One region of the Roseateles amylovorans genome, then DNA from elsewhere that is predicted to be linked to it. Evidence: riboswitches for the same ligand, from Rfam matches in the RefSeq annotation. Region 1 holds a riboswitch; the other holds the start of a gene.

Region 1 (9,500 bases):
GTGCCAGGCTAGGCGCGGGAGGACCCGAAGACCGGAGCGTAGCGGCGCTACGTGAGGATCTTCGGGGCGACCCGCAACGACGCATGGCGCCTGCTCGCGGCGCGCCCGCTCAATACCGGTAGGTGTCGGGCTTGAAGGGGCCCTGCTTCGACACGCCGATGTAGGCGGCCTGCTCCTCGGTCAGCTCCGACAACTGCGCATTCAGCGTCTTCAGCTGCAGCCGCGCGACCTTCTCATCCAGATGCTTGGGCAGCACATACACCTTGCCGATGGCGTAGGCGTCCTTGTGCGCGAACAACTCGATCTGCGCGATGGTCTGGTTGGCGAAGCTCGACGACATCACATAGCTCGGGTGGCCGGTGCCGCAGCCCAGATTCACCAGACGGCCCTTGGCCAGCAGGATGATGCGCTTGCCGTCCGGGAAGATCACATGGTCGACCTGCGGCTTGATCTCTTCCCACTCGTACTTTTCCAGCGAGGCGACATCGATTTCATTGTCGAAATGGCCGATGTTGCAGACGATGGCGTTGTGCTTCATCGCGGCCATGTGCTCATGGCGGATGACGTTCTTGTTGCCGGTGGTGGTGACGAAGATGTCGGCCTTGTCGGCGGCGTACTCCATGGTCACCACGCGGTAGCCTTCCATCGCGGCCTGCAGGGCGCAGATCGGATCGATCTCGGTCACCCACACCTGAGCCGACAGGGCACGCATGGCCTGGGCCGAGCCCTTGCCCACGTCGCCGTAGCCGGCGATGACGGCGATCTTGCCGGCGATCATCACGTCGGTGGCGCGCTTGATGCCATCCACCAGCGATTCACGGCAGCCGTAGAGGTTGTCGAACTTGCTCTTGGTGACCGAGTCGTTGACGTTGATCGCGCGGAACAGCAGGGTGCCCTTGTCGGACATTTCCTTGAGGCGATGCACGCCGGTGGTGGTTTCCTCGGTCACGCCGATGATCTCGGCGCTCTTGCGGGTGTACCAGGTGGCGTCTTCGGCGATCTTCTTCTTGATCGCGGCGAACAGCACGCGCTCTTCCTCGCTGCCCGGATGCGCCAGCACCGACAGATCCTTCTCGGCCTTCTGGCCCAGGTGCATCAGCAGCGTCGCATCGCCGCCGTCGTCCAGGATCATGTTGGGGCCTTCGCCCGGGGTGCCCTTGGCGCCGAATTCGAAGATGCGGTGGGTGTAGTCCCAGTAGTCTTCCAGCGTCTCGCCCTTGTAGGCGAAGACCGGCGTACCGGCGGCCACCAGCGCGGCGGCGGCGTGGTCCTGGGTGGAGAAGATGTTGCACGAGGCCCAGCGGACCTCGGCACCCAGCGCCTGCAGCGTCTCCACCAGCACGCCGGTCTGGATGGTCATGTGCAGCGAGCCGGTGATGCGGGCGCCCTTGAGCGGCTGGGCTGCGGCGTATTCCTCGCGGATGGCCATCAGCGCCGGCATTTCGCTTTCGGCGATCTTGAGTTCCTTGCGGCCCCAATCGGACAGCGACAGGTCTTTGATCAGGTACTGGTCTTGTGCCAGGGGCTTGAGTTGGGCGTTCAATTGGGCGTTCATGCGGGCGTTCATGCGGGCTCCTACGGGGGTAGAGCCGTTGACGCCCGAGGGGCAGGATGCGGAGCTGAGTGCAGCGCCGAGCGGCCATGCCGCTCAAGCCTCACCCGGCCGCCAAAGGGTCAACGGGTGAGCGCGGTTGCCAATGCCGGGCGACGATCGCCGCACGGCGGTTCCGAGCCTGGCCTCTGACGATGGGAGGTTGCAACGCTCCTCGGAACAGGCGGGATTGTAGACAGGTTTGCCGTGGCGTCGAGTGCCCCGCACCGGCCCGGGGGCACAATCGCCGGCCATGCGACCGCTGAGTTCCTGTTCCCGTGAAGAATGGCGCGCCGTGAGCGGCGTGCTGACCGACATCGACGACACCCTGACCGACGACGGCGCCCTCCCCCCCGCCGCGCTCGACGCGCTGCACCGCCTGCAGGCCGCCCGGATTCCGGTCATCGCCATCACCGGTCGGCCGGCGGGCTGGAGCGAGCCCTTTGCGATCTCGTGGCCGGTCCAGGGCATCGTCGCCGAAAACGGTGGCGTGCTGCTGCATCGCGAGGGCGAGCATCTGCGCACCGAGTTCACCCAGCCCGATGAGATGCGCGCCGCCAATGCCGAGCGCCTGCATCGCTGCGCCGCCGACATCCTCGCCCGGGTGCCGGGCGCCACGCTGGCCCGGGACAGCGCGGGCCGCCTGACCGACATCGCGATCGACCACAGCGAGTTCAGCACCCTGAGCGACGAGGCGATTGCCGTGGTCTGCGACCTCATGCGGTCCCACGGCCTGACGGCGACCGTCAGCTCCATCCACATCAACGGCTGGATCGGCCACCACAGCAAATGGACCGCAGCGCATTGGGCGGTGCAGCGTCTCACCGGTCAGGCGTTCGATCCGGCGCAGTGGGTCTATGTGGGCGACTCCACCAACGACCAGTTGATGTTCGAACGCGTGCCGCTGTCGGTCGGAGTGGCCAACGTGCGCCGCTTCCTGCCGATGCTGGCGCACCTGCCGGCCTATGTGACCGAGGGCGAGCGAGGGGTGGGATTCGCGGAAGTGGCTGTGGCGATGTTGGCGGCACGGGACCGATGAAGCCCGGTTGACGCGGGTCGCGGCATGCGTGTGCCAGCGTGGTGAAAGCCCGTAGGCGAACCGTCATCGGATCGTGCAAGCCATGGCATGGATCGGGCACGCCGGGTGGCGTGCCCATTCCTACGATGACTGCACCGTCGTCGATCCCTGCAGTGCCGCCGAGTTCAAGCGCACTGCATGCCTCGCGGCGTTGCCTCCACTCATCACAGGAAACCCCGCCATGTCCAAGATCTGGTTCATCACCGGCGCCAACCGCGGCATCGGTCTGGAAATCGTCAAGTCCGCACTGGCCGCGGGCGACAAGGTCGTCGCCACCGCCCGCCAGCCCGATACGCTCCGCGCCGCTTTGGCCGAGCAGGTGGCCACCGAGCAATTGCTCTGTCTGCCGCTGGACGTCAGCCGCGAGGCCGATGCGGTCCAGGCGGTGGAACAGGCGCTCGCGCACTTCGGTCGCATCGATGTGCTGGTCAACAACGCGGGCTACGGCCAGTTCGGTCTGTTCGAAGAGATCGCGACCGCCGACATCGCCCGTCAGTTCGACACCAACGTCTTCGGCCTGATGAGCGTCACCCGCGCCGTGCTGCCCGCCATGCGTCGACAACGCAGCGGGCAGATCTTCAACGTCTCGTCGGTCGCGGGCTTCATGGCGTTCTCCGGCTCCTCGCTCTATTGCGCCACCAAGTTCGCCGTCACCGGCTTCTCGGCATCGCTGGCGATGGAAGTGGCCGGCTTCGGCATTCGTGTCACCATCGTGGAACCCGGCTTCTTCCGGACCGATTTTCTCGATGCCAGCTCGGTCCGCTACAGCGACGCCAAGATCGCCGACTACGCCCGGTTGCCCGAGCCTCCGCAAAGCCGATTCGATGCCTATCACACCCGCCAGCCGGGCGATCCCGCCAAGCTGGGGCCGGCGCTGGTGCAGATCGCCAACATGGAACAGCCGCCGCTGCATTTCGTGGCCGGCTCCGACGCGGTGGGATTTGCGGAGCAGACCTTCGGTCAACGCCTGGCCGAGGTGCGCGCGCATGCCGCGCTGTCGGCTTCACTGGATGGGGACTTCTGACACCGAATGAAGGCGCCACTGAAGCGACGCTGATGGGGTGCTGACGAGGTGTTGACGAGGTGCTGACGAGGCGCTGACACGGCGCTGATACGGGCCCCGCTCGGCGGGGCCTCACCCGCCGACGCGAGCCCATGCCGCCGGATGTTCCCAATCTCAGGCGTTCCCGATCTCAGGCCGGCAGGCGCACCGCTTCACCATCGCGCCGGCGGATCGCATCCCGCGACGGCGGCGCGCCGAACAGCCGGCTGTATTCGCGGCTGAACTGCGACGGACTTTCATAGCCCACCGCATGACCCGCGCGGGCCACTTCCAGCCCTTCGGCAATCAGCAGCCGACGGGCCTCCTGCAGCCGCAGCTGCTTCTGATACTGCAGCGGACTCATGGCGGTCAGCGCGCGGAAGTGCTGGTGCAGCGAGGAGGTGCTCATGTGCGCCTCCCTGGCCAGTGCCTCGATGCGCAGCGGCTGCGCATAGTGTTGCTTGAGCCAGCGGATCGCACGGTGGATCCGCTGGGTCTGGCTGTCGCTGCGGGCCACCTGCGCCAGGCGCTCGCCCTGCTCGCTGCGCAACACCCGGTAGACCAGCTCGCGCATCGCCATCGGGCCCAGCGTCGCCTGGTCCTGCGGATGGTCCAGCAGATCCAGCAGCCGCGCGGTGGCATCCAGCATGGCGTCGGTGACCGGGCTCAGGAACAGGCCGCGGCTGATCTCGTTCGCATGGCCGGCCACCGCATGGGCGTTGCCCGACGGCGCGGCGCGCGGCGGCCCCAACTGCACCAGCAAGTCGGCGATCTCCGCGGGATCGAAGTCCAGGCGCAGGCAAAGGTACGGCCGCTCCGGCGAGGCCTGGAACACGCGTCCGGCCACCGGCAGATCGGTGGTGAACACCATGAACTGCGACGCGTCGTAGCTCAGGCGCTCGTCGCCCAGCTGGATCTCTTTCGCACCCTGGACGACCAGGCACAGCGCGGCCGGCTGCATTGCATGGATCAGCTCGACACCCGGCGACCCCATGCGGATGGTCCACAGCCGAGGGAAGGCGGTGGACCAGACGCCGTCGCGCGGCGCGTGTCGATCCAGGCTCAGGATCAGGCGATCCAGCACGTCGGACATCGGATGCTCCTGACCTGCCATGCTCAGCTGACGCGCAGCAGTTGCTCGATGTCCGCCCGCGGCGGCGTGCCGAACAGCCGCCGGTATTCGCGGCTGAACTGCGAGGCGCTTTCATAGCCGACCTGATGCGCCGCGCTGGCCGCATCCAGTCCTTCGGCCAGCATCAGCCGCCGCGCATGCTGCAGCCGCAACTGCTTCTGATATTGCATCGGCGACATGCTGGTCAACTGCTTGAAGCGCTGGTGCAAGGTGGACGGGCTCATGTGCGCCACCGCCGCCAGTTCGTCGATGCTGACGGCTTCGTTGAAGCGGCGGTTCAGTTCGTCGATGGCGCGGGACAGGCGGCGGGTGGCGCCGTCCTGCTGCGCCAGGGTGCGCAGCCGCGGTCCCAGCGGACCGGTCAGCACCCGGTAGAAGATCTCACGCTGCAGCAGCGGGCCCATCACCCGCTGGTCCTGCGGCGCATCCAGCAGCTGCATCAACCGCAGCGTGGCGCTGAGCAGCGATTCCGACACCGGCGCCACATTCAGCCCGGACTGCGCCTGCGGCGTGGCGTCCGTCGACGAGGGGCCGACCTCCAGCATCAGGTCGGCCAGCGTCTGGGTGTCGCAGCTCACCCGCACGCACAGGTAGGGGCGGTCCGGCGTCGCGTCGATCACCTGACCGCGCGGCAGCACCGTCATCGACACCAGCAGGAAATGCAGCGGGTCGTAATAGAGCGTCTCGGTGCCCAACGCCACCATCTTGCGGCCTTGCAGCACGATGACCAGACCGGGCTCGTAGAGCGCCGGGCCCGGTTTGGGCGAGGTGCAGCCGGCGCGGATCAGATGCAGGCAGGACACGGCGGTGGCGTGAGACCCGTCGCCGGGCACGTGCCGCATCGTCAGATCCACCATCTGGGCACGGAGCGCCTGCAGCTCATCGGCGATGGGGAGCGGGGTGGGAGCAACCATGCAGCGAATTGTGCAAGTGGATCGCGCGCGTGCCCAGACCGTCGGTCCGGGGTCCGGAGAATTGGGCAAGGATGGGCGAGATTTGCGCTGGTCGCGCAGGGGGGCGAATTCCTAAGCTGACGACATCGCGACGGCCGTGGGGCGTTGCGCGAACGAATCGCAAGGAGTGCGTCATGACCGTCTGGACCCGAGAACCGAAAAATCAGCTGCCGCAACTGCCGCGCCGCCGCCTCGGCGCCCACGGGCCGGAGGTCTCCGCGCTCGGCCTGGGCTGCATGGGCATGTCCGACTTCTACGGACCGACCGATGACGGCCATTCCCTGGCCGTGCTGCACCGGGCGCTGGACCTGGGCATGAACTTCCTGGACACCGCCGACATCTACGGCATGGGTGCGAACGAGCGGCTGATCTCCGGGCTGCTGGCCAACCGTCGCCGCGAGGTGGTGCTGGCGACCAAGTTCGGCATCGTCCGCAATGCCGAAGGCTTCTCCGCCGGCGTGGACGGCCGCCCGGCCAATGTGCACCGCGCCTGCGACGCCAGCCTGCGGCGGCTGGGGGTCAACCACATCGATCTGTACTACCTGCACCGGGTCGACACCACGGTGCCGATCGAGGACACCGTCGGCGCCATGGCCGAGCTGGTGCGGTCCGGCAAGGTGCGGCACATCGGCCTGTCGGAGGCGTCGGCCGAGACGATCCGGCGCGCCCATCGGGTGCATCCGCTGGCGGCGGTGCAGAGCGAGTATTCGCTCTGGACCCGCGATGTGGAAGCGGACATCCTGCCGACCTGTCGTGAACTCGGCATTGCGCTGGTGCCCTACAGCCCGCTGGGCCGAGGCTTCTTGACCGGCGCGATCCGTGACGCCGACCAGCTCGCGGCCGACGACTGGCGCCGTCACAACCCGCGCTTCCAGCCGGCGCATCTGCGGGCCAACCTGTCCCTGGCCGATGCGTTGACCGCGCTGGCCGCCGACCACGGCATGACCGCGGCGCAACTGGCGCTGGCCTGGCTGCTGGACCGGGGCCCGGATGTGGTGCCGATTCCCGGCACCCGCAGCCTGGCGCGCCTGGAGGAGAACGCCCGCGCCGCCCGGCTGCTGCTCACCGATGTCCTGCGGGAGGACCTGCGTGATCTGCTGGCGGCGCATCCGGTCTCGGGGCTTCGCTATCCGGAGGTGTCGATGGCGTTGGTCAACGGCGCGTCGCCGCAGCGCCAGGCGGCCTGAGCGAGGTCAGGCCCGGACCCAGGGCCGGCGCCGAATGCCGGGCCGCTCGTCCAACCTGGTTGATGAGGGCAGTCGACCGGTGGTGTCGATCAGGCCGATCAGGCCGATCAGGCTGATCAGACGAGCCGATCACTTGGGCTGATCGCACCGCGATGCGGCAGCTCTGTGCCGCGTCGCTCCGTCTTCAGCCAGCGATTCCCAGAAAGACCGAGGTGCTGTACAGCGCCTCATCCAGCGACTGACGGAAGGCCGCATCGCGCGGTCGACGTTCGATGAAGCCGAGCTCGTGCACCAGCCGGCCGTGGCTGACTTTCAGGTTGGCCCAGCCGATCATCCGGTCGCCCCACAGCATGGGCAGCGCATAGTGGCCCATGGTGCGCTGAGCGGGCGGGGTGTAGGCCTCGAAGCGATAGGCCCATCCCCACAGGTGTTCGAAGCGTCGCCGGTCCCAGACCAAGGGATCGAACGGCGCGAGAAACCGCAACCGCAGGGGATCCACCTTGTGGCTGCGCGAGGCGGGGTTTTCATCGACCGGCCAGAACCAGGTCACGCCGTCGAGCTTGGTGTGGGCATAGCGCTCGCGGGCTTGCTTGACGACGGACCGCGCCTCGGCATTGAGATGCGGTGCGCCGTAGTTCAGCAGCGTGGTGAGGTAGCCCAGGCTGGCCGCCGGCAGCGGGGCATACAGCCGCACGATGAGGTCGAGCAAGGCGGCGGCACGCGCATGCCGGGCCTCGGGACTGTCGTCCACCGGCCGGTGGTCGATGGCTTCATACACCCGGGTGCCGGTCTCTCGTCGCACCACCCGCAACTGGCCGCGGTAGTGCATGCCGTCCAGCAACTGGGTGCTGGCGTTCAACTCGCCGCCCCAATAGCCCGCCACGCGACCGTGGGAGAACGCCTTCTGCACATCCTGCGGATGGACCCGACCCCGTTCGCGGATGAAGGACAGCACCTCGGCCGCCCGGGCGTTCATCTCCGCGTCCCAGGCGCGGCGGGCGGTGCGGGGATGCATCAGCGCGAGATGTTCCCGAGGCAGGAAACCGTAGTTGACCAGGCAGTCTTCCTCGACGGCCAGCCGTGCATAGCGGCTCTCCAGCTGGCCGGCGCGATAGTCCTTCACCCGATGCATCAGGATCAGATCCTGCGCCCGAGCCGGCGCGCGGATCGGATCCGCCTGGACGAAGCCCAGCCGCTGAATCGCGCGCAGCAGCGTCGTCGGCTTGAAGAAGGTGCGGGCGATGGCGTGGCGCCGCAGCGCGTCGTGGTCGATCACGGGCATGGCGGAGGGGCGGGGCGAGGGCGCGGTCGATGAGGGTGTCGACACGCTATCTCAATCGTCACCCGGATGTGGCAGCAGGCCAGCGGCCGCGGCGAGCGCAGAGGCGATGTGGCCGGCGCTTGAGCTGGAACTTGGGCTTGGCCTTGGGCTGCGACTGCGACCGCGACTGCGGCTGGAGCCGAGGGCTCGCCGGTGGAGGCTCGTCAGCTCGCCGAGGTCCGACGGCGCTGTTCCTCGGTGTCCATCTGCATCTCGTAGCTGAAGAAGCGGTTCCGGCCGGTGGACTTGGCGTTGTAGAGCGCGTCATCCGCCCGCAGGATCAGGCCTTCGGCGCTGGTGCTTTCATCCGGCAGGCAGGTGGTGATGCCGCCGCTGAGGGTGATGCTGGCGCCGGTCGGGGAATCCGGATGCGGAATCGCCGCCAGCTCGATGGTGCGGATCAGCGCCCGGGCATAAGTCATCGCACCGGAGCGTGGCGTGTTGGGCAGCACCAGCGCGAATTCCTCGCCGCCGTAGCGGCCGGCGCAGTCGCTCGGGCGGCGGCAGGTTTCCTTCAGCAACTGCGCCACGCGGCGCAGGCAGGCATCACCGGCCACATGGCCGGCGGTGTCGTTGTAGCGTTTGAAGTGGTCCACATCGCACAGCACCAGGGTCAGCGGCTTGGCCTCGCGGCGGGCGAGTTCCAGCTCCTGCTGCAGCCGGGCATCGAGCGCGCGGCGGTTCATCAGCCCGGTGAGGGCGTCGACGGTGGAGAGCTTCTCCAGCTGCGCATTGGCGGTGCGCAGCTCTTCGGACATCTTCACCAGCCGCTGCCGCATCTGGGCCAGACGCTGCATGGCCCGCAGCTTGGCATGCAGGATCATCGGCGAGACCGGCTTGACGAGGTAGTCGTCCCCGCCGGATTCGATGCCCTTCCAGACATCCGCCGCCTGGTTGAACTGGGACAGGAAGATGATCGGCGTCCAGCCGCCGGGCTCGGCCGCGCGCATTTCGCGGGCGGTCCAGTAGCCGTCCTGGCCCGGCATTTCCACATCCATCAGCACGATGTCGGGCCGATAGCGGCGGAACAGCTCCAGCGCCCAGGAAGCGCTGTCGGCTTCCAGCACCCGATGGCCGACCCGGTCCAGTTCGGCGGTCAAGGCCACGCGGGTGGCGCTCTGGTCGTCGACGATCAGGATGGTCAGCGGCGCGGGTGTGGAGGGCGTCGGGCTCATCCCGCGATTGTGCCGGGGCCA
Region 2 (9,500 bases), 320 kb from region 1:
GTCATCGCCATGCCCTCGGTGAGCGCCATGCCGACGTCTTCGCACTGCAGCACCCGGAACAGGTCGCGCTTGACCAGATGATCCGGGCAGGCCGGATAGCCGGGTGCGGGACGGATGCCGCGGTAGCGCTCCTGGATCAGTTGCTCGTTGCTGAGCGACTCTTCCGGTGCGTAGCCCCAGAATTCCTGCCGCACCCGCTGGTGCAGCCGCTCCGCGAAGGCCTCGGCCAGACGGTCGGCCAGGGCCTTCAGCATGATCGCGGAGTAGTCGTCATGGTCGGCCATGAACTGCGCTTCCTTGCGATCCACGCCGATGCCGGCGGTGACCGCGAACAGGCCGATGTAGTCGGGCACGCTGCCCTTGGCGGCGATGTAGTCAGCCAATGCGCGGTTAGGGCGACGCACCCCGTCCACCACCGGACGCTCCGACTGCATGCGCAGACCGCGCCAGGTCATCAACACCTCGCTGCGGGATTCATCGCTGTAGATCTCGATGTCGTCGTCATTGACCTGGGCCGCCGGATAGAGCCCGAGCACGCCGTTGGCCGTCAGCCACCGGCCTTCGATCAGACGCTGCAGCATCCGCTTGCCATCGCTGAAGACCCGCTGCGCCTCGGTGCCGACAATCTCATCCTTGAGGATCGCCGGGAACGGGCCGGCCAGGTCCCAGGTCTGGAAGAACGGCGCCCAATCGATGCACGGCGCCAGCTCGGCCAGGTCGTAGTTGCGGAACTGGCGCCGGCCGATGAACTTCGGCTGCGGCGGCTGATAGCTGGCGAAGTCGGCCTTCAGCTTGTTGGCGCGGGCCTCGGCCAGCGGCACCAGCGGGGTCTGCTTCTTGTTGGCATGCAGCACCCGGACCTTCTCATAATCCGACTTCAGTTCGTCGATGAAGCGGGTCGCACGCTCATCGGACAGCAGGTCCGAGCACACGCCCACCGAGCGCGACGCATCCGGCACATACACCACCGGGCCTTCGTAATGCGGCGAGATCTTCACCGCGGTGTGCACCCGGCTGGTGGTGGCGCCACCGATGAGCAGCGGGATCTTCTTCATGCGGAAGTAGTCGTCGCGCTGCATCTCGGCCGCGACATGCTGCATTTCCTCGAGGCTGGGCGTGATCAGGCCGGACAGGCCGATGATGTCCGCGCCTTCGACCTTGGCCTTGGCCAGGATGTCCTGACACGGGACCATCACGCCCATGTTCACCACCTCGAAGTTGTTGCACTGCAGGACCACGGTGACGATGTTCTTGCCGATGTCGTGCACATCGCCCTTCACCGTGGCGATAACGATCTTGCCCTTGGAGCGGACATCGTCACCGGCGGCCTCCATGCGGCGCTTTTCCTCTTCGATGTAGGGCACCAGGTGCGCCACGGCGGACTTCATCACCCGCGCACTCTTCACCACCTGGGGCAGGAACATCTTGCCGGCGCCGAACAGGTCGCCCACCACATTCATGCCGGCCATCAGCGGGCCTTCGATCACATGCAGCGGCCGACCGCCACGTGCCTGGATCGCCTGCCAGGCTTCCTCGGTGTCTTCCACGATGAAGTCGGTGATGCCGTGGATCAGCGCATGCGACAGCCGCGCGGCCACATCGCCGGCGCGCCAGGCGAGCTTGGCGGTGTCGTCCTTGGCCGCGCCCTTGACCGTCTCCGCCACCTCGAGCAGCCGCTCGGTGGCATCGTCACGGCGATTGAGCACCACGTCCTCGACCCGCTCACGCAGATCGACGGGGATCTCGTCATACACGCCGACCATGCCGGCGTTGACGATGCCCATGTCCATCCCCGCCTGGATGGCGTGATAGAGAAACACGGTGTGGATGGCCTCACGCACCGGCTCATTGCCGCGGAAGCTGAACGACACGTTGGACACGCCACCGCTGACCTTGGCGCCGGGCAGGTTCTGCTTGATCCAGCGGGTGGCGTTGATGAAGTCGACCGCGTAGTTGTTGTGCTCCTCGATGCCGGTGGCGATCGCGAAGATGTTGGGGTCGAAGATGATGTCTTCCGGCGGGAAACCGATCTCGTCGACCAGCAGCCGGTAGGCCCGCTCGCAGATCTCGACCTTGCGCTGGTAGGTGTCGGCCTGGCCGGTCTCGTCGAAGGCCATCACCACCGCGGCGGCGCCGTAGCGGCGGATCAGCTTGGCCTGGCGGCGGAACTCGGGCTCGCCCTCCTTGAGCGAGATCGAATTGACGATGCCCTTGCCCTGGATGCATTTCAGGCCGGCCTCGATCACCTCCCACTTGGAGGAGTCGATCATGATCGGCACCCGCGCGATCTCCGGCTCGGAGGCGATCAGGTTGAGGAAGCGCACCATCGCGGCCTTGCTGTCGAGCATGGCCTCGTCCATGTTGATGTCGATCACCTGGGCGCCGTTTTCCACCTGCTGGCGGGCGACGCCCAGCGCGGCTTCGAATTCGCCGTTCAGGATCAGCCGGGCAAAGGCCTTGGAGCCGGTGACGTTGGTGCGCTCGCCGATGTTGACGAACAGCGTGCCGGCGCCGATGGCCACCGGCTCCAGACCGGCCAGCTTCATCGGCGGGACGACCGACGCCGCGTGGGCGGCGCGCTGGACGGATTCAGCGGATTCTGCGGATCCAGCAGCTTGGGCGGCACCGGCGGAACGGGTGGAATTGGCGGACATGGCGGCCTCGGTGATCTCTTTCGACGCTTCGGACGATGGATGGGGGCCGCGCAACTCACCGCAACCCCGAGCCAGTCGGGACGGTGAGCGTCGTTGTCAGGCGGTGGCGGCTCCGCAGCAGCGGGCGACACCGTCGATCCGAGCCTGGCGGGCCGGCAACGGCCCATCGCAACGCTCCTCGGACACAGGAAACAGGGAAAACGCCACGCATTCTAACGATCGTCGCCCCCTTGGCGGGGGGTGGGACCCGGTAAAAACGCCGGCTCAAGCGTATGCTTTCACGGGCCGATAACCTGTGACGACAACCATAACGACAACTTCGGCACGAAGCGGCACCACCGGACGGAGGGAACCATCGGTGTGCCACCCGACGTGCCCCGCGCCATGGATCTGGTCCAACTCCCCCCCCACAGCCTGCGCACCGGACAGGTGCTGACGTTCTCACTGCGCGACAGTGCCGGGCATCTTCTGTTCGCGGCCGGCAATGCGCTGCCCGACACCCCTCAGGTGCGCGAGCTGATTGCGCGCGGCCCGTTCGTCCAGGCCCACGAGACTCGCGAATACCAGCGCGCGTTGAACTTCAAGCTGGACACGATGGTGCTGCAAGGTGCGTCGCTGTCGCAGATTGCCCGTGCGGAGGCGGATTACCAGCGCACCGACTTCCATGCGGAGCGCGGCGCCACCCGGCCCGCACCGTTGGAGGTCAGCGATGCGGCCGCCTGGTCCGACCTGCAATGGCATGCGCAGCAGGTGCTGCGATCGCCGGAGCGCCCCGACTTCCTGCCGCGCCTGACGCAATTGCTGGACAGCGTGCTGGCCCGGCTGACCCGTCAGCCCGACGCCTCGCTGGCGCTGCTGATCCACGACGCCGGCCAGGAGTCGCAGCAGTACAGCGCGCGGCATGCGCTGCTGTCGCTGGGCCTGTCGGAGCTCACCGCCCGGCAACTGGGCTGGGACGACGCCCGGCGGCGTTCGCTGGGTCTGGCGGCGCTGACGATGAACCTGAGCATCACGCAGCAGCAGGACCAGCACGCGCTCCGATCGGACGGCCTGAACGGCGCCCAGCGTGAGCAACTGGCCGGTCACGGCGACCGGGCCGCCGTGCTGCTGCGCGAGATGGGCGTGACCGACGACGCCTGGCTCGGCGCGGTGCGCCTGCACCATGACGCCGGCCCGGGTCCGCTGGCCCCGCGGGGCGACGGCGAGCTCATGGGGCGGCTGCTGCGGCGCATCGATGTCTACGGTGCGCGGCTGAGCCCGCGGCGCCACCGGCGGGCGCTGTCCGCCGCGCAGGCGGCCCGGGCCATCTATCTGGACGAACTCAAGCAGCCGGATGAAGCGGGCATTGCCCTGATCAAGTCCATCGGCCTGTATCCCCCCGGCTCGCTGGTGCGTCTGGCCAACGGCGAAGAGGGCATGGTCATCAAGCGCGGCCACAGCGCGAATGAGCCGACCGTGGCGGCGCTGGTGGGCAAAAGCGGCAGCCCGCTGACCACGCCGGTGTTGCGCGACACGCGCCTGCCGGCGCAGGCCATCAGTGTGAGTCTGGCGCCGCATGAGCTGCGCCTGCGCATTCACATGGAAACGATGCTGAAGCTGTACTGACGCCGCCGCGTCCATCGGCCGCGCACCGCGAGGTCAGGACTCGCCGCTCGGTTCGCCCGCCCAGGCCTGTGACGAAGGCCTCGCGGGCTCGCGCTCAGGCCTCCACCAAACCGCTGAAGAGCTTTTCCCCCACCGCTCGGGGCCGGTAGGCCGACACGCTCTTGGCAATCGCGCGAATGTGGTCGGGCGTGGTCCCGCAGCATCCTCCGGCGATATTGAGGAAGCCCGCTGCCGCGAACTCGCCGACGAGCCGTCCGGTCACATCGGGTGTTTCGTCGAAGCCGGTGTCGCTCATCGGATTGGGCAACCCCGCATTCGGATAGCAGGAGATCGGGGTATCACCGGCCGCTTTGGCCAGTTCCTCGATATAGGGCCGCATCAGGGCGGCGCCGAGCGCGCAGTTCAGGCCGACGGCCAGCGGCCGCGCATGGCGGACCGAGTGCCAGAAGGCGGTGACGGTCTGGCCGGACAGGATGCGCCCGGACGCGTCGGTGACGGTGCCGGAGATGATGACGGGCAGCCGCTCGCCGGTGTCGTCCATCAGCGCATCGAGGGCGAAGATGGCCGCCTTGGCATTGAGCGTGTCGAAGATGGTTTCGACGAGGAACAGGTCGACGCCGCCTTCGAGCAAGGCCTTGCCTTGCTCGTAGTACGCGAGGCGCAGGGTATCGAAGTCCACATTGCGGGCACCGGGGTCGTTGACATCCGGGCTGATGGACGCGGTGCGCGGCGTGGGGCCGAGGGCACCGGCGGCGAAGCGTGGTTTGTCGGGCGTGCTGAACGCGTCGCAGGCCTGGCGGGCCAGGCGGGCGGCGGCGACGTTCATTTCATAGGCGAAATGCCCGAGCCCATAGTCCTCCTGGGCCACCGTGGTGGTGCCGAAGGTGTTGGTCTCGATGATGTCGGAACCGGCCTCGAGGTACTGGCGGTGGATCTCGGAGATCACATCCGGGCGGGTGAGCACCAGCAGGTCGTTGTTGCCCTTGAGGTCCTTGGGATGATCCAGGAACCGATCGCCGCGAAAGTCTGTCTCGGTCAGCTTATAGCGCTGGATCATCGTGCCCATCGCGCCGTCAAGGACGGCAATGCGCGACTGGAGGATGGCGGGCAGGGCGGCGCCGCGGGTGTAGCGGACGGCGGAAGTCGAGGCGTTCATGCGCCCGATTGTAGGAAGACCGGCCCCGCCATGGGGCGGGCGTGGCCTTCGACCGGCGGCGAGGCGTGCATCGTGCCTCGCGCAGGCTCAACGGGATGGCGCGCAGGTTCGCGTTCCCTACCCCGGTCCGGAGCCGGCATCGGCATCGGCATCGGCATCGGCATCGGCATCGGCTGCTGCTGCTGCTGCGGCGGCGGATCCGTGTCCGCGCCGCGCCCTGCCGAGCCGAGCCCTGTCCGTATCAGTGCCGTGCCCTGTCCGTGTCCGTGTCCGTGTCCGTGTCTGACGCAGTCTCCGGGGCGATCAGCCGCCGAAGACCCGCTTGAGGATGGCGCTGCCGGTACCCACCGGATCCTGGCGGATCTTCTTTTCTTCCTGGCCGATCATGAAGTAGAGCCCGTCCAGGGCCTTGCCGGTGACATAGGACTGCAGATTGGCATCCTCCTTGCGCACGAGTCCGAAGCCGGCGGCCTTGCCGGCCACCGCGTTGTACTTCTCGCTCAGCGACTGGCGCTCGGTGGCCCGGGTCACCAGGGGCAGGAACTTGTCGGTCAGCGGGGAGCGGGTCTTGTCCTCGAAGAAGCGGGTGACGGCGTCATCACCGCCGCGCACGATGCGCACCGCATCCTCGACCGAAATGTTGCGCACCGTGTTGACCAGCAATTGCCGGGCCTCCGGCATGGCCTGCTCGGCGGCGCGGTTCATTGCTGTGATCAGCTCGTCCAGCCGACGGCCCTGCCCGGTGGTGCGCAGCAGCCGCGCGGCGTCGCGCAGCCCGCTGGGCAGCTCGATGCGCACCTGGGGATTGCCCAGGAAGCCATCGGTGCGTCCCAGGTTTTCCAGTGCGGCCTGGGCGCCGCGCTCCAAAGCGGCACGCACGCCAGTGGCGGCATCGCCTTCGCTGAGGCTGAAAGCGAAGGCCGAAGGGGCGGCCAGTCCGGTCGCCAGCGTGGCGCCCATCCAGGCGCACAGTTCACGTCGTTGCATCAGAGTCTCCTTGATCGGTGGCGGCGACCGTGTCGGCATCGGCCGTGTCGTCCTGAGGGGCGCGCGATGCGCTGGGGGTGTCGTCGAGATTGTCGGCACGGTGACGGGCGGCATCGGCATCGGCATCGGCATCGGCATCGGCATCGGCATCGGCAGCTGATTCGACGTCATCGCCGGCCGGCGTATCCGAATCGTCGGCAGGCTCGGCCGCACGCCGAGGGGCCCCCTTCGCATCAGCAGGAGCACCCAGCGCCGCAGCGGCAGCGGGTTCGAGTTCCGCGAGATCCATGTCGATCGCGCCGAACGGACTGGAGCCGTCCCCCAACTTGACGTCCAGGCGCAGGCTGTCGCCTGCGGCCAGGATGACCGGTGCGCCGCCGCCGGGGCGGCCTGCGCCGACCAGCGTTCCCGTGCGCAGTGCCCGGTTGCGGGCGGCCTCGGCCAGCAGGTCGCCGAAGCTCCAGCGCATCCCGTCCTTCAGATCGAGCGCCGGCTGCTTGCGCCCGTTGCGCTGACACTGCAGTTGGGCCGTGACCCGGCCGAGGTACCACGCGCCAGGCAGCTCGTCAGGCGTCACCGCCACTGGCGCGAACTGCAAGGCGGGGCGGCTGTGCAGGGCCGGCCAGCCCTGGCTCAATTCCTCTTGCTGGACGGGCCGCATCACCCAGTCATTGACCAGCAGCACCAGCCGCACCGCCTCCAGCGCCTGCGTCGGCACCGCGCCGGCGGCCAGATCGCCGATCAGCACCGCGACCTGCGGCTCGGTTTCCAGGCCGCGAGCGTCCGGCAGATCCGGCGTGTCCAACGGTCCCAGCAGGGTCTCGGCACCGCCCACACGCACCAGCGGCGCGCTCAGTCGCTCCGGCCAGGCCAGGCCACGCGCGCGCAGCTCGTCGCCATGCGCCGGATAGCCTTCGCCCGCCAACCACGCGGCGGGACGAGGCAACGGCGCCATGCATTGGGCGGGATCGAAGCTGAACGCGTGGCGCGCACGCCCCTGGTTCAGCGATTGCGACAAGGATTCAAGCTGTGGGGCGAGGAAATTCCAATCGTCCAGCACCTGCTGCAGCCGGGTCGCGATGCCGGTGGCATAGCATGCCTGGCTCAGGTCGCGGGAGACCACCACCAGTTGGCCGTCGCGCGAGCCGTCGCGGTATGTAGCGAGTTTCATCGTTGCGGTCGTGATCGTCGTGGCGCCTCACGGGCGCCGAGAAAAGCATCGTTGGGGAAATCGTCGTGCGGTTCGCTGCGGCATTGTCACCTGTGTCACCCGGGCGGCCATCCGGTCGGGCCCCACACCGACGCCGGTCGGCGCGGGGAGCCCCGTGGCTCGCCGTCCTGCTCGTGCTGGCGCTGCATGGCTGGCTGATCGACCGCCTGCGTCCCGCCGCACTGCGACCCATCACGGCCGTGACGGGCAGCTCGGTGGAGGTCCGCTGGACCGATGCCCGGGCGCTGTCGGTCTCACTGACGCGGCCCGACGCACCGCCGCAGCCCTCGCAGCGCTCGCAGCCCTTGCAGCCCTTGCCGCCCTTGCAGAAGGCCGAGGACGCGTTGAACGCCAAGGCCGAAGTGCCGAGATCGGCAGCGCCCGCGACGAGAACCGTGGCCGCCACTGATGCGCCTCTCGCGATCCACCCGCCTCCTCTGGCGACGGCGATCGAGCCGGATGTATCGCCTCGACGTCCAGGGTTCCCGTCAACAATTTCGTCCCGATCCGCGGCATCAGCGCCAGCGTCAGCATCGGAGGCAGAAGCTGGCGCCGAAGCGGCAAGCGGATCCACCACCACGTCGATCGCCGCATCGAATCTGCAGCCACCGTTGACGGGCAGCGGGACCTTGCACTTCCGCTTCGTCTACGACGGCGTCGATGGCCACGCCACCCTCCATTGGCAACTGGACGAGGACCGCTACCGCTTGACCCTCACTCGACGTGCCGGTTCGCGCGAACTGCCGCAATGGCACAGCGAAGGGCAACTCGGACCTCATGGCCTGATGCCGAGCACCCATCGGGTGACGCAGTCAGGCCGGAGCCGCGAATCGATGCAGTTCATGCGCGAACCTGATTCAGATCGCGCCATGCTGGTCATCGGCGCCCGTCGCCATGAGCTGCCACCCGGCACGCAGGACCGCCTCTCCTGGTGGCTTCAACTGTCGGCAATGGCCGCCGCGAACGCCGACCTGCGCACCGGGCAGGTGCTGCGCATCCCGGTCGCGGGCGCTCAGGGCGTGCATGACTGGGACTTCGTCGTCACCGAGCGCCAGGGCGACCATTGGCAGTTGGTGCGTGACCTGCCACGCCAGTCCGGGCGACCGGCCCTGCAATGGATCGTCGGATTGGATGGCGCACACAACTTCCTGCTGACCGACCTCGCCTTCCGCGTGGACGGCGATGGCCAGTGGACGCTTCACAGCGAGCCGACAGCGCCGCCACCGCCACGGCCACGGCCACGAAGCGCTACCGACGATGCCGAGGTCACCGGAGAACCCGATGACATCGATGCAGGCCATGCCGGGGACGCCAGCGATTCGATTGATGCGATCGATGCGACCGATGCCATCGGTCGGTCCGACGGTCTCCACTGAACCGGCCCGCCCTCCACGATCCGCACGCCAGGGGCGAGTGGGCCGTCCGATTGCCAAGAGAGACGCATCGCAATGTAAAAGCCGCCACGGCGGGCATCAGTCGTGAACTTTGTGCGGTTGGCACCACATATGCTTGCGGTGCCCTTCGCAAGTTCTGCCACCATGGGGTCGTGTTCTGGTTGAAAGCGACGGGCTTGAATCCGGCGCTTCAGACCATAACTCCTGATTCAAAGGAGTCCTTATGCACATGCTCTACGACTCACCCAGCTACATCGTGGTCCAGTTCGATGTGGAAGTCGCACCGACGCTGAGTGACACCCGGCATCCCGATCACCCGCCGCTGCAACGCGACGGCTTCGAGATCGTGGACAAGTTCAGCCGCAAGGAAATCTTCATCGAGGGCGCCCTGGCACAACAATTCCAGGAAGGCGTCGAGGCGCTGATCGAACAAGGGCCTGATGTCGATGACCTGGACGCCTTCATCTCGCGCTACGCCTGCCTCGGCCAACAGC

What was found. A riboswitch is a leader RNA that binds a small molecule or an ion and turns the genes downstream of it on or off. The one in region 1 is predicted to bind S-adenosylhomocysteine.
Region 2: linked by a shared signal. The riboswitch ahead of metH (methionine synthase) and the one ahead of ahcY (adenosylhomocysteinase) in region 1 are both predicted to bind S-adenosylhomocysteine.

Annotation. Positions count from the first base shown of each region.
Region 1 covers NZ_CP104562.2:814,781-824,280, forward strand. Annotated here, with positions in the region: gene ahcY (adenosylhomocysteinase) at 110-1,543, opposite strand; S-adenosyl-L-homocysteine riboswitch at 1,677-1,774, opposite strand; gene N4261_RS03575 (HAD family hydrolase) at 1,845-2,630, shown strand; gene N4261_RS03580 (SDR family NAD(P)-dependent oxidoreductase) at 2,851-3,693, shown strand; gene N4261_RS03585 (AraC family transcriptional regulator) at 3,863-4,804, opposite strand; gene N4261_RS03590 (AraC family transcriptional regulator) at 4,828-5,757, opposite strand; gene N4261_RS03595 (aldo/keto reductase) at 5,931-6,983, shown strand; gene N4261_RS03600 (DNA glycosylase AlkZ-like family protein) at 7,168-8,265, opposite strand; gene N4261_RS03605 (GGDEF domain-containing response regulator) at 8,469-9,479, opposite strand.
Region 2 covers NZ_CP104562.2:496,832-506,331, reverse strand. Annotated here, with positions in the region: gene metH (methionine synthase) at 1-2,654, opposite strand, end outside; S-adenosyl-L-homocysteine riboswitch at 2,733-2,840, opposite strand; gene N4261_RS02170 (HD-GYP domain-containing protein) at 3,039-4,259, shown strand; gene N4261_RS02165 (homocysteine S-methyltransferase family protein) at 4,354-5,415, opposite strand; gene N4261_RS02160 (DUF4197 domain-containing protein) at 5,719-6,402, opposite strand; gene N4261_RS02155 (fumarylacetoacetate hydrolase family protein) at 6,389-7,573, opposite strand; gene N4261_RS02150 (DUF3108 domain-containing protein) at 7,747-8,988, shown strand; gene N4261_RS02145 (BTH_I0359 family protein) at 9,230-9,500, shown strand, end outside.